One region of the Amycolatopsis cynarae genome, then DNA from elsewhere that is predicted to be linked to it. Evidence: riboswitches for the same ligand, from Rfam matches in the RefSeq annotation. Region 1 holds a riboswitch; the other holds the start of a gene.
What was found. Region 1 has a riboswitch for thiamine pyrophosphate ahead of ORV05_RS02645 (thiamine ABC transporter substrate-binding protein). Riboswitches for the same ligand answer to the same signal wherever they lie in the genome.

Region 2: linked by a shared signal. The riboswitch ahead of thiO (glycine oxidase ThiO) and the one ahead of ORV05_RS02645 (thiamine ABC transporter substrate-binding protein) in region 1 are both predicted to bind thiamine pyrophosphate.

What each region holds. Positions count from the first base shown of each region.
Region 1 is NZ_CP113836.1:543,263-549,063, forward strand. It holds gene ORV05_RS02625 (hypothetical protein) at 1-454, opposite strand, end outside; gene ORV05_RS02630 (hypothetical protein) at 579-1,055, opposite strand; gene ORV05_RS02635 (hypothetical protein) at 1,042-1,416, shown strand; gene ORV05_RS02640 (4a-hydroxytetrahydrobiopterin dehydratase) at 1,649-1,972, opposite strand; TPP riboswitch at 2,006-2,119, shown strand; gene ORV05_RS02645 (thiamine ABC transporter substrate-binding protein) at 2,143-3,189, shown strand; gene ORV05_RS02650 (ABC transporter permease) at 3,216-4,781, shown strand; gene ORV05_RS02655 (ABC transporter ATP-binding protein) at 4,784-5,797, shown strand.
Region 2 is NZ_CP113836.1:7,454,218-7,460,018, reverse strand. It holds gene thiG (thiazole synthase) at 1-641, opposite strand, end outside; gene thiS (sulfur carrier protein ThiS) at 634-834, opposite strand; gene thiO (glycine oxidase ThiO) at 835-1,929, opposite strand; TPP riboswitch at 1,924-2,033, opposite strand; gene thiE (thiamine phosphate synthase) at 2,065-2,733, shown strand; gene ORV05_RS36240 (hypothetical protein) at 2,831-3,637, opposite strand; gene ORV05_RS36235 (MFS transporter) at 3,786-5,195, opposite strand; gene ORV05_RS36230 (GntR family transcriptional regulator) at 5,258-5,801, opposite strand, start outside.

The sequences.
Region 1 (5,801 bases):
CGCCGACACCCCGGTCGGCGTCGACGATCGAGTTGGCCGCCTCCCCGTTGAACGTGGCGTTCGGGCCGAAGACCGTCCAGTTGAACTGGTACGGCGTGGTGCCGCCGTTGGTGAGGGTGATGTTCAGGATGATCGAGCGGTCCGGGTCCATGTTCGCGTTCTGCGAGGGGGTGTACGGCGCCGGTGCCTCGACCTGCACCGTGAGCCCGTTCTGCCAGGTGAATCGCTGACCCCAGGTCAGATCGGGTTGCGCGGTCGCGGCGTCACCCGCAGCGACGGTGCCGGAGGCCGCCTTGTCCTTGTGCCTGGTGTGGCCGTTGACGACGGTGGCGATCACCAGGGCGAGCAGTAGCACCAGTGGCACGGCGATGGCCAGCCACCGCAGCTTCCGCCGACGAGCGTGCGGCGGGGTTTGCCCGGTCTGCGGTGCTTCGCCAGGGTGGTGCTCCGGCATGGTGTTCCCTTCACGGTGTGGGACTGGTCAGCCCGTGAAAGTACGGCGGAAACGGAACGGCTGCCGGAGGATGAGACCTCCGGCAGCCGTGCTCCACCCCATCGGGTTTAACCCGAAAAGGGGGTCAGCAGCTCACCAGGACCGCCGTGCCGGCATTGAACGACACGTGCACATGGTCGTAGTGGTTGGCGGTGACGCTGCCGCGGTCCGGCATCGCGGACCACCCGCTGCCGTCGTTGTAGCGCTGCCGCCAGATCACGTACTTCACGCCGAGCCGGTCACGGTTCGCCAGCACGAAATCGGCGAGTGCGTTCCCGGTCGAGGTGTTGACCATGAAGTCGAGGGCCAGTCCCGCCGGATGGTCCCCGGGCTCGGCCCGGTCACCGCGGCCGAGGATCTGGCTCACGGGGAACAGTTTCCTGAGGTAGTTGCCCACCATGGCGGCGTTCGGCTGGGCGCCGTCGAGGTCCGTCGAACAGGCCTGCACGACCTTCGGGGTGGTCGTGGTCGGCGCCACCGGCGCGACCGGTGCGACGACCGCGACGGCAGGAGCCGTCGGATCCGGGGAGGCCTGAGCGATCGGCGCCGTGCTCGATGCCACGGCGGGCGCGGTGGTGGATGCGGTGCTCGACGCCGTGGCCGAGGCCGGCGGCGTGCTGGTGGTCGTCCTCCTGGTGATGGTCGTGGTGGACGACGACGAGGCCGGGGTGCTCGTCGCCGCGCTCGAGGAGGTGCCGTCCGTCGTGGGCGTGCCGGAAGCCGCCAGCAGGGTGCTCGCGGCCGTCGGCAGACTCGCCTGCATGGCGAGGGTGGGTGTGTGGGACTGCCAGGGCCCACCGGTCACCCAGACCGTGAAGCCCAGGAGGAACGCGGCCGTCACGGCGGCCAGCACCGGCAATTTTCTGTTCTTTTTCGCTCTGTGGCGACCCGCCATTTCAGTACCGTTCTCATACTGCGGGTGATTGATCCGTTACCCGCCTGTTATTGTGGAAACCGAACGCAGCGTACGAATGGCACAGGGCGAAGTCACCGGTGAGTGAGTATTCGCACAGATCAACAGTGTGAAAACGCCGCCCCGCGTGAGGTGGCGGGGCGGCGGAAGTGATAGCGGCCGGTCAGGGGGCCGAAATGGCACTCACCGAGCGCAGGGAACCGGCCGCTTTGCGTGCTTTCCGGGAAAGGAACCGGATGGGGTCAGAGAGCGTCGATCACCTCGTCGATCTGCTCGGCGAGCGACGCGTCCTTCCGGGTCAGTCCGCCCGCCGAATGCGTGCTCAGGTGGAAGGTCAGGTTCCGCCACCGGATGTCGATGTCCGGGTGGTGATTGAGGCTTTCGGCGATCTCCGCGATACGGTTGACCGCCTGGATCGCCTGGGTGAAGGTGCCGAGTTCGGCCGTGCGTTCGAACTCCGCGCCCTCGGCGCGGCCGCGCTCCCCGCCGGGGCCCTCCTTGACGTGCCAGTGCGGCAGTTTGGTCAGGGCGTCGGAGATCTCGTCGTCGGTCAGTAGTTCCGCCATGTGGTCCATCGTGGTACGCGAACGGGTACGCTGCACGGTTGCCACGGGAGCCCGGTGTGCGGCCGGGCTGAGAGGCGGGTGGTGCGCCCGCGACCGTTCGCACCTGATCCGGATCATGCCGGCGCAGGGAGGCCCTCGGTTTCCTCGTGCCGGCCACGGCAAGGAGGGCCATGAGAGGCAAGTGGGGCGCGGGACTGGTGCTCGCGCTGGTGGGGGCACTGACCGCGGGCTGTACCCTGATCGGCGGATCGGAGGGCACCACCGGGGGCACCGTCACCCTGGTCACGCACGATTCCTGGGCCGCGCCCCAGCAGGTGCTGGACGCCTTCGCGCAGCAGACCGGGATCAAGATCGCCGTCGTCAAGAAGGGCGACGCGGGAGCACTGACGAACTCGCTCGTGCTGAGCAAGGCCATCCCGATCGGGGACGTCGCCTACGGCGTCGATTCGACCTTCGCCTCCCGCGCGCTGGCCGAGGGCGTCTTCGACTCCTACACCAGCCCGGAGGCCGATCGCGGACCTCAGCGGTACGCCGCCGATTCCGAGCACCGGCTGTCCGCGGTGGACGTGGGCGACGTGTGCCTGAACGTGGACACCGGGTGGTTCGCCGCGAAGGGCATCCCGGCACCGGCGAGCTACGCCGACCTCACCGATCCCCGCTACAAGGACCTGCTCGTGGTGGAGAACCCGGCGACCTCATCCCCGGGGCTGGCGTTCCTGCTCGGCACCGTCGCCCGGTACGGCGAGCAGGACTGGCAGGCGTACTGGACGGCGTTGAAGAACAACGGCGTCAAGACGGTCAGCGGCTGGGAGGAGGCCTACACCCAGGACTTCTCCGGATCTTCCGGCAAGGGGCCCCGGCCGATCGTGGTGTCCTACGCCTCCTCGCCCGCGGCCGAGATCGGTGACGACGGCAAGCCGCGCACGAAGGCCCTGCTCGACACCTGCTACCGGCAGGTCGAGTACGCGGGCGTGCTCACCGGCACCAAACAGCCCGACAAGGCCCGCAAGGTGATCGACTTCCTGCTCTCGCAGCAGTTCCAGGCGACGGTGGCGGACAACATGTACGTCTATCCGTCCCGTCAGGGCGTCGAGCTGCCCAAGGGCTGGGCCGAGGCGGCCCCGCTGCCGCAGAACCCGGCGGCCCTGCCGGGGGCGCGCGTCCAGGAGGGCCGGGAGCGCTGGATCGGGCAGTGGCGTTCGCTGCTCGGCCAGTAGGCCGCGCGGGGCTGGGGCTGCTCGCCCTGGTGCCGCTCGCCTTCCTGGTGGTCTTCTTCGCCTGGCCGGTGCTGGCGATCCTGCGGCGCGGGTTCGCCGGGGACGGGCTGCTCGCGGTGCTCGCCGACGGGCAGACCTGGCGGCTGGCGGGGTTCACCGTCGCACAGGCGACCGCTTCGACCGTGCTCGCGGTGCTGGCCGGACTCCCGGTGGCGTTCGTGCTCGCCAGGGTGCGCCTGCCGTGGGTCGGCCTGGTGCGGACCCTGGTGCTGGTGCCGTTCGTGTTGCCCACCGTGGTGGTGGGGCTGGCGTTCCGGACGTTGTGGCCGGACGGCGGGGTCGTGCCGCTCGTCCTGGCCGACGCCTTCTTCAACGTGGCGGTGGTGGCGCGCACCGTCGCCGGAGTGTGGGCGCACTGGGATGCGCGCGCGGAGGACGCGGCGCGCACCCTCGGCGCCTCGCGGTGGCGTGCCTTCCGTTCGGTGACGCTGCCCGCGCTGCTCCCGGCGATCACCTCCGCGGCGGCGGTGGTGTTCCTGTTCTGCGCCACCAGTTTCGGGGTGGTGCTGGTGCTCGGCGGTGCGCGGCTGCGCACGCTGGAGACCGAGATCTACCTCCGGACCGAGAACCTGCTGGACCTGACCGGGGCGGCCGCGTTGTCGCTGGTCCAGATCGCGGCGGTGCTCGCGGCGCTGGTGGTGGGCGCGGCGGCCCGGCGGCGCCGGGAAACGTCGCTGCGCCTGCGGGCCCGGCGGGAGACCGCGCGGCGGCCCACCGGCGGCGAGTGGTGGGTGGTGGGCGCGGCACTGGCCGTGCTGGGCCTGCTGCTCACCCCGATCGTCGCGCTCGTCGTGCGGGCGCTGTCCACTTCGGACGGATGGAGCCTTGCCGGTTACCGAGCGCTGGCGGGGCACGGCGACGACGGCACGCTCCAGGTCTCGGGCTGGGACGCGGCCGTCCAGTCCCTGCGGACCGCGACTGACGCGACGGTGCTCGCCCTGCTGGTCGGGGTGTCGGCGTCGGTGCTCGTGGTCGCACTGCGGCGGGCGCCGGGCCGCACCGCGCACGGCCTGGCGGAGACGATGGACGCCGCGCTCATGCTGCCGCTCGGGGTTTCCGCGGTCACCGTCGGCTTCGGCTACCTGATCACGCTGGACGCGCTGCCGGGCGAGCTGCGCACCTCCCCGCTGCTGGTGCCGCTGGCCCAGGCGCTGGTCATCATCCCGGTCGTGGTGCGGATGGTGCTGCCCCTGCTGCGGTCGGTCGACGACCGCCTCCGGCAGGCCGCCGCGACGCTGGGCGCGGGCCCGCTGCGCGTGTGGCGGGAGATCGACTTCCCGATGACGGTGCGAGCACTGGTCGCCGCGGCGGGGTTCGGTTATGTGGTCGCGCTCGGTGAATTCGGCGCGACGAGCTTTCTCGCCCGGCCGCAGGCACCCACGCTGCCGGTGGCGATCGCTTCGCTGCTGGCCCGTCCCGGGCAGTTGAACAACCAGATGGCCTACGCCGCGTGCACCCTGCTGATGCTGGTCACCGCGGCGGCCGTGGTCCTGATCGACCGGTTCGGTTCCGGCCGGGTGGGGGAGTTCTGAGCATGGCGCTCACGGTCAAGGGGCTCACCGTGGCCTACCGGTCGTTCACCGCGGTGCGCGATGCCGCGCTCGACATCGCCGACGGTGAGGTGCTGGCGTTGCTGGGACCTTCCGGGTCGGGTAAGTCGACGCTGCTGCGGGCGATCACCGGGCTGGAGCCACTGGTCTCGGGCGAAATCCGCTGGGACGGTGAGGATCTGGCGCAGGTCCCGGTCCACCGCCGGGGTTTCGGCCTGGTGTTCCAGGACGGTCAGCTCTTCCCGCACCGCGATGTCGCGGGCAACGTAGCCTTCGGGCTGCGCATGGACGGCCTTCCCGCTCGTGAGCGGGAGCAGCGGGTGAGCGGGCTGCTGGAGCTGGTCGGCCTGAGCGGGTACGAGCGGCGCCGGGTCACCGAGCTGTCCGGCGGCGAGGCGCAACGGGTGGCGCTGGCCCGGGCGCTGGCGCCGCGGCCGAAGCTGCTCCTGCTCGACGAGCCACTGTCCGGTTTGGACGCCGCACTGCGCGAGCAGCTCGCGATGGAGCTCGCCGAGGTGCTGCGGCGCGCCAAGACCACGACCCTGCTGGTCACGCACGACCAGGAGGAGGCGTTCACCCTCGCCGACCGGGTGGCCGTGCTGCTGGACGGGCGGGTGCGGCAGACGGGCGAGGTGCGTGCGGTGTGGCGGCACCCGGTGGACGAGGAGGTCGCCGCCTTCCTCGGGGTGACGGCGTTCTTCGACGGTGAGGCGGCCGGTGGCGTGGTCCGGTTCCCGTTCGGCGAGGTGGCCCTTGCCGAGCAGGCCCCGGACGGCCCGGTGCGAGTGGGTCTGCGCCCGCACGGGCTGCGGCGGTCGCGCACCGGGACACCGGGTGAGGTCCTGGCCATGGCACACCGGCGTGACCACCTGCGGCTGCGTGTCCGCACCTCGGATTCCACAGTGGACGCAGTGGCCCCGGTGGGTGCGGAGATCGGACCGGGCGATTCGATCCGTCTCGAGCCGGACGCCGACGGGATCGTCCTGATCGGCGGCTGAGGGT
Region 2 (5,801 bases), 560 kb from region 1:
GCGTCGCAGCCGAGTTCCATGGCCAGCGTCGCGTCGGAGGCCGTGCCGATGCCCGCGTCGAGCACGACCGGCACGCCGGCCCTGGACACGATCAGCTCGATGTTGTGGGGATTGCGGATGCCGAGACCGGTGCCGATCGGTGCGCCCAGTGGCATCACCGCGGCACAGCCCGCCTCCTCCAGCCGCAGTGCCAGCACCGGGTCGTCGTTGGTGTAGGCCAGCACGGTGAACCCGTCCGAGACCAGCTGCTCGGCGGCGTCCAGCGTCTCCAGCGGATCCGGCAGCAGGGTCCGGTCGTCGGCGTGGACCTCGAGCTTGATCAGGTCGGTTTCCAGCGCCTCACGGGCCAGTTGAGCGGTGAGCACCGCTTCGGCCGCGCTGCGGCAGCCCGCGGTGTTGGGCAGCAGCCGGATACCCAGCCGCCGCAACAGCTCCAGCACGCCCGAGCCACCCTCGGCGTCGGCCCGGCGCATCGCGACCGTGGTCAGTTCGGTACCCGAGGCGACCAGCGCGCGTTCGAGGACGGCGAGGTTCGCCGCGCCCCCGGTCCCGATGATCAGGCGGGAGCCCAGCTTGTACTCGCCGATCGCCAGTTCGTCCCCGGCCCCGTCGAACCGGCCGTCCGTGCTCGTCTCAACCACCTTGCACCGCCGTCAGGATCTCGAGCCGCGCGCCCGGTGACACCACGGTCTCCGCCCAGTCGCCGCGCCGGACGACCACGCCGTCGACCGCGACCGCGACGCCGCGCGGCGCGGTGCCCAGCGCTTCGAGCAGCCCGGCGACCGTGGTCCCGTCCGGGAACGTGCGCCAATCGCCGTTGACCTGTACTTCCATCTAATGCCCTCCGTCCCGTGCGGGGTCCGCGGCCTCGACCTCGGCCGGTGGCTTCTCCCCGTCCAGCCACGCCACGATCGCGTCGGCGGTCACCGGCGCCATCAGCAACCCGTTGCGGTGGTGCCCGGTCGCCGCGAGCAGCCCGTCGGCGAGCGGGCCCAGGTACGGCAGCGTGTCCACACTGCCCGCACGCAGCCCGGCGGCCGTTTCGACCAGCTCGTACTCGGCGATGCCCGGGAAGATCCGTTCGGCCCCTTCGAGCAGTTCGCGGACGCCGCGGGCGGTGACCGTCTCGTCGAACCCGGCCTCGTACTGGGTGGCACCGAGCACCAGTTCCCCGTCTTCGCGCGGCACCAGATAGATCGGGCGGCCCTCGACGAACCCGCGCACCGTGTGCCGAGGCGGCCCGAGGCTGCCTCGACGGACGCGCAGCCGCAGGATCTCCCCCTTGAGGGGGCGCACGCCCAGCCCGGGCCGCAGCCGGGCGCTGTACGCACCGGCGGCGAGCACCGCGACGTCACACGGCACGTCCCCGGAACCGGTCCGCACCAGGCCCGGCTCCACGGCGGTGGCCTCGACGTCGAGGAAGCGCACGCCACGCCGTAGCGCGGCGGCCTGGAGCGAACGCAGCAGGCGGCGGTTGTCGACGGCCAGGTCGCCGGGGACCAGCAGCGCGGACCGCGCGCCGCTCACCCCGGGCTCGATCGACCGCAGCCGCCGCCCGGTGACGGTGTCGACCGCGCGGCCCACCGAGGCAAGGTATCCGGCCAGCACGGCGAGCTGATCGGCGTCGGCGCGGTCGAACGCCACCACGAGGGTGCCCTCGGTGGACAGTCCGGGGTCGCCCCCGTCGGCGGCGAGCGCCTCGGCGAAGGCGGGCCAGCGCCGCAGCGACTCCTCCCCGAGTGCGAGCCCGGCCTCCTCGCCGGGCCAGGCCTCGGCCACCGGGGCGAGCATGCCGCCCGCGACCCAGGAGGCGCCACGCCCCGGCGAAGGATCGATCAACGTCACCCGGTGGCCGGCGAGGGCGGCCTTCCAGGCCACGGACAGGCCGATCACGCCGCCACCCACGACGGCCACCTGCGTTTCTGCCACAGAAATCACGCTCCCTGCGCCGGCATGATCCGGATCAGGTTCCACGGTCGAAGCGGTGGTCAGCTCCCTCTCAGCCCGTGTCCCGGGCTCCCGTGCGGACCCCCACACGTTACCCCGTGGGTTACCGTTGCGGCCATGCCAGGGCTCAGTGGTGAACAGATCAGGAAACGGCTCGACGCGGCGAAGCTGTACCTGTGCACCGACGCGCGAACCGCATCCGGCGATCTCGCCGAGTTCGCCGACGCCGCGCTCTCCGGCGGGGTGGACATCATCCAGTTGCGGGACAAGACCGGCGGCGCACCGCTGGAGGCCAGGCAGGAGCTGGCCGCACTGGAGGTGCTGGCCGAGGCGTGCGCGCGCCACGGCGCGCTGCTGGCGGTCAACGACCGGGCGGACGTGGCGCTCACGGCCGGTGCCGATGTGCTGCATCTCGGACAGGACGACCTGCCGGTGAGCGCGGCGCGCCGCATTCTCGGTGACGAGCCGGTCATCGGGCGTTCGACGCATTCGGTCGAGCAGGCCCGTGCGGCGGCCGTGGAGGACGGGGTGGACTACTTCTGCACCGGGCCGTGCTGGCCGACTCCCACCAAGCCGGGGCGGCAGGCCCCCGGCTTGGACCTGGTGCGGGCGACGGCGGGCAGCACGGACCGTCCATGGTTCGCGATCGGGGGCATCGACCTGGCCAGGCTGCCCGAGGTACTGGACGCGGGCGCGTCGCGGGTGGTCGTCGTGCGCGCCATCACCGAGGCCGAGGACCCACGGGCCGCCGCCCGGCGGCTGGCCGACGCGCTCCGGGCCGGGTGAGGGCTGCGCGTTGCGGTGAGAAGAGTGCAGCGGGGCCTCTTTGCTCCGAATGATTCGCAGCAAAGAGGCCCCGCTCGAACACTCCGCGGCCGAGGGGCTACGGGCTGGTGGGTGAGGCCGCGGTCTCGGTGGTGCTCACCGACGGCGGCGCCGAGGAGGTACCTGCGGGCGCCGGCGACGACGGCGTCTGCGAGCTGGGCGTGGTCGTCGTGGCGGATGTGCTCTGACCGCTGGAGGACGGCATCGTGCTCGGGCTCACGCTCTGCGTCCTGGTGACGGTCGAAGGCTGCTGCGTGGTGGTCGTCGCGGGGGCGCCGGGGCGCACCACCTGGCCGAAGGTGGTGCCGGTGCCGCCGGAGATCGGATGCCCGATGAGCTTTTCGAAGCCGGTGATCGCCAGCATGCCGACGACGAACGCGGCCACGCTCGCCGCGCTGATCACCGCCCAGCGCCGCTTCCACCACGGCTGGTGCGGGGGCGGGGTGGCCGCCGGGCCCGCCCCGGACCTGGGCAGGTACACGGTGCGGTCGTCGGCCCCCACCGGGGTGATCCGCTGGGTGCGGTACGGGTCGTGGGGCTCGGGCGGTCGCACCAGTGGGTTGCGCGGCCTGCCGGGGGGCGGTTCGGCGAACCGGGTCTCCTGCCGCAGTCGCGTGTCCGTGGCGTGGGTGAGTGCTTCCTTCGTCCGCTGCGCCGCCTCACGGGTCTTGCGCAGGGAACGCAGGTAGAGCTCACCGCCGACGGTGGTCACCAGGCTCGCGATGCCCGCCCCGGCGATGGTGCCCGCGACGCCCAGCGTCGACCCCAGGAACGCCGCGGTCACGGCCGCCAGTGCCGAAGCGATCACCTGTGCCGGTTTGAGTCCTGCGCTCGCGGAAGTCCCGTCCTTCTTTTCCTCGGCCATGATTCCGATCTGCTCGCGACTACCCCGTGTTTCCACGCCCTCAACGTCTCGATCGGACAAAATGCTCCCCATGTTATCCGTTTCGTGAGCACCACCACCCCCACTGTCCTATGTAGACAGAAGCGCGGTTTTCCCGGAACGGACGAGGTCACGCCCGAAGGTGCGTCGGCGGTTCCCCCACCGAGCAATGCAGGCATTCCCCCGGTTCCGGGTTTTCCTCCACCACCGGGTGTTCCACCGAAAGCACAGAGTTACGCACGCCCACCGCGAGCAATCCGCCGAGTACGGCCAGTCCCGCACAGATGAGCAGGGAAAGGCGCCAGCCCGCGGTGAGCGCGACGGGATCGGCGTAGGCGGCGCCGGTCAGTCCGGCGACGGCGGGCAGCGTCGCGATCGCCAGCAGGCTGCCCGTGCGCGCGATCGCGTTGTTGACGCCCGAGGCGACACCGGCCCGCTCCTGCGGGGCGGCCGCGAGCACGGTCGCGGTCACCGGGGCGACCACCGTCGCCAGCCCGAGCCCGAACACCACCACCGCGGGCAGCACGGCGCCCACGTACGAGGCGCCGGGCGCCACCCTGGTCAGCAGGAGCATGCCCCCGGCCAGCAGCATCGGCCCGGCCACCAGTTGCGCCCGGGGCCCGATCCGCTGCGCGAGCCCGCCGGACCGCCCGGACAGCAGCAGCATGATCACGGTGATCGGCAGGCCGGCCGCCCCGGCCTCGGCGGGCGAGTAGCCCAGCGACACCTGCAGTTGCAGCACCAGCAACATCAGCACCGCGCCCAGCGCGGCGTAGACGACCAGGGTCAGCCCGTTGGCGAGGGTGAACGTGCGGTCGGCGAACAGCGAAGGCGGCACCAGCGGATCGGCCGAACGCCGCTGGAGCAGCACGAAGGCGATCAGCGCCGCCACCCCGGCACCGGCGGCGACCAGCACGAACGGCGTCACGATCCCGCGCGACGGCGCCTCGACCAGCGCGGCGGTCACCCCGGCGAGCCCGAGCGCCCCCAGCGCCGCGGCGAGCACGTCCGGCCTGCCGCCGCTCGTTTCGTCGCACGACTCCGGCACGTACCGCCGGGCCAGCCACACGCAGACGATCGCGAGCGGCGGGTTGATGAGGAAGCCCAGCCGCCACGACCACGCCTGCACCAGCGCACCGCCAACCAGCGGGCCCACCGCGGCCGCCAGCCCGCCGAGGCCCGACCACGCGCCGATCGCCCTGGCCCGCACTTCGGGGACGAATGCGGACTGCAGGATGGCCAGCGAGCCGGGCGTGAGCAAGGCACCCCCGATGCCCTGCAGCACCCGGGTCGCCACCAGCATGGGCATGGACACGGCGAGTCCGCACAGCAGCGAGGCGGCTCCGAACCACACCACGCCCACGGTGAACACGCGCCGCCTGCCGTACCGGTCGCCGAGCGAACCGGCGACCAGGATCAGCGAGGCCAGCGCGAGCAGGTACCCGTCGAGGATCCACTGCAGCCCCGCGACGGAGGCGTGCAACTCGGCCCCGATCCTCGGCAGGGCGACGTTCACGATGGTCCCGTCGAGCATCGCCATGCCCGAACCGAGGATGGTCGTGGCGAGGACACCGCGTGCGGTGGCGGTGCCCCACCCGATGGTCACGGCCTGGTCAGGGTCGTGACGAACTTGTACCGGTCACCCCGGTAGATGGAACGGACGAACTCGACGGGCTTGCCGTCGGCGCCGAAGGAGTGGCGCGAGAGCAGCAGCACCGGCATGCCGACGTCCGCGCCGAGCAGTTCGGCCTCCTGCGGCCCGGCGAGCGAGGTCTCGATCGTCTCCTCGGCACGGTCCATCTCCACCCCGTACGTCTCGCGCAGCACCTCGTAGAGGGAGCCGCCGCCGGAGATGTGCTTGCGAAGGCCGCGGAAGCGGCTGATCGGCAGGTGGGTGGTCTCCAGCGCCATCGGCTCCCCGTCGGCCAGCCGCAGGCGGCGCAGGCGGAGGATCTTCGTCCCGCTGCGGATGCCGAGCAGCTTCGCCATGTCCGGTTCGGACGGCAGCTCCTCCATCTCCAGCAGCTTCGACGAGGGCTCCCGTCCCTGCGCCCGCATGTCCTCGGTGTAGGAGGACAGTTGCAGGCGCTGGGCGAGCTTCGGCTCCGCCGCGAAGGTGCCCTTGCCCTGTACCCGGTGGAGCCGC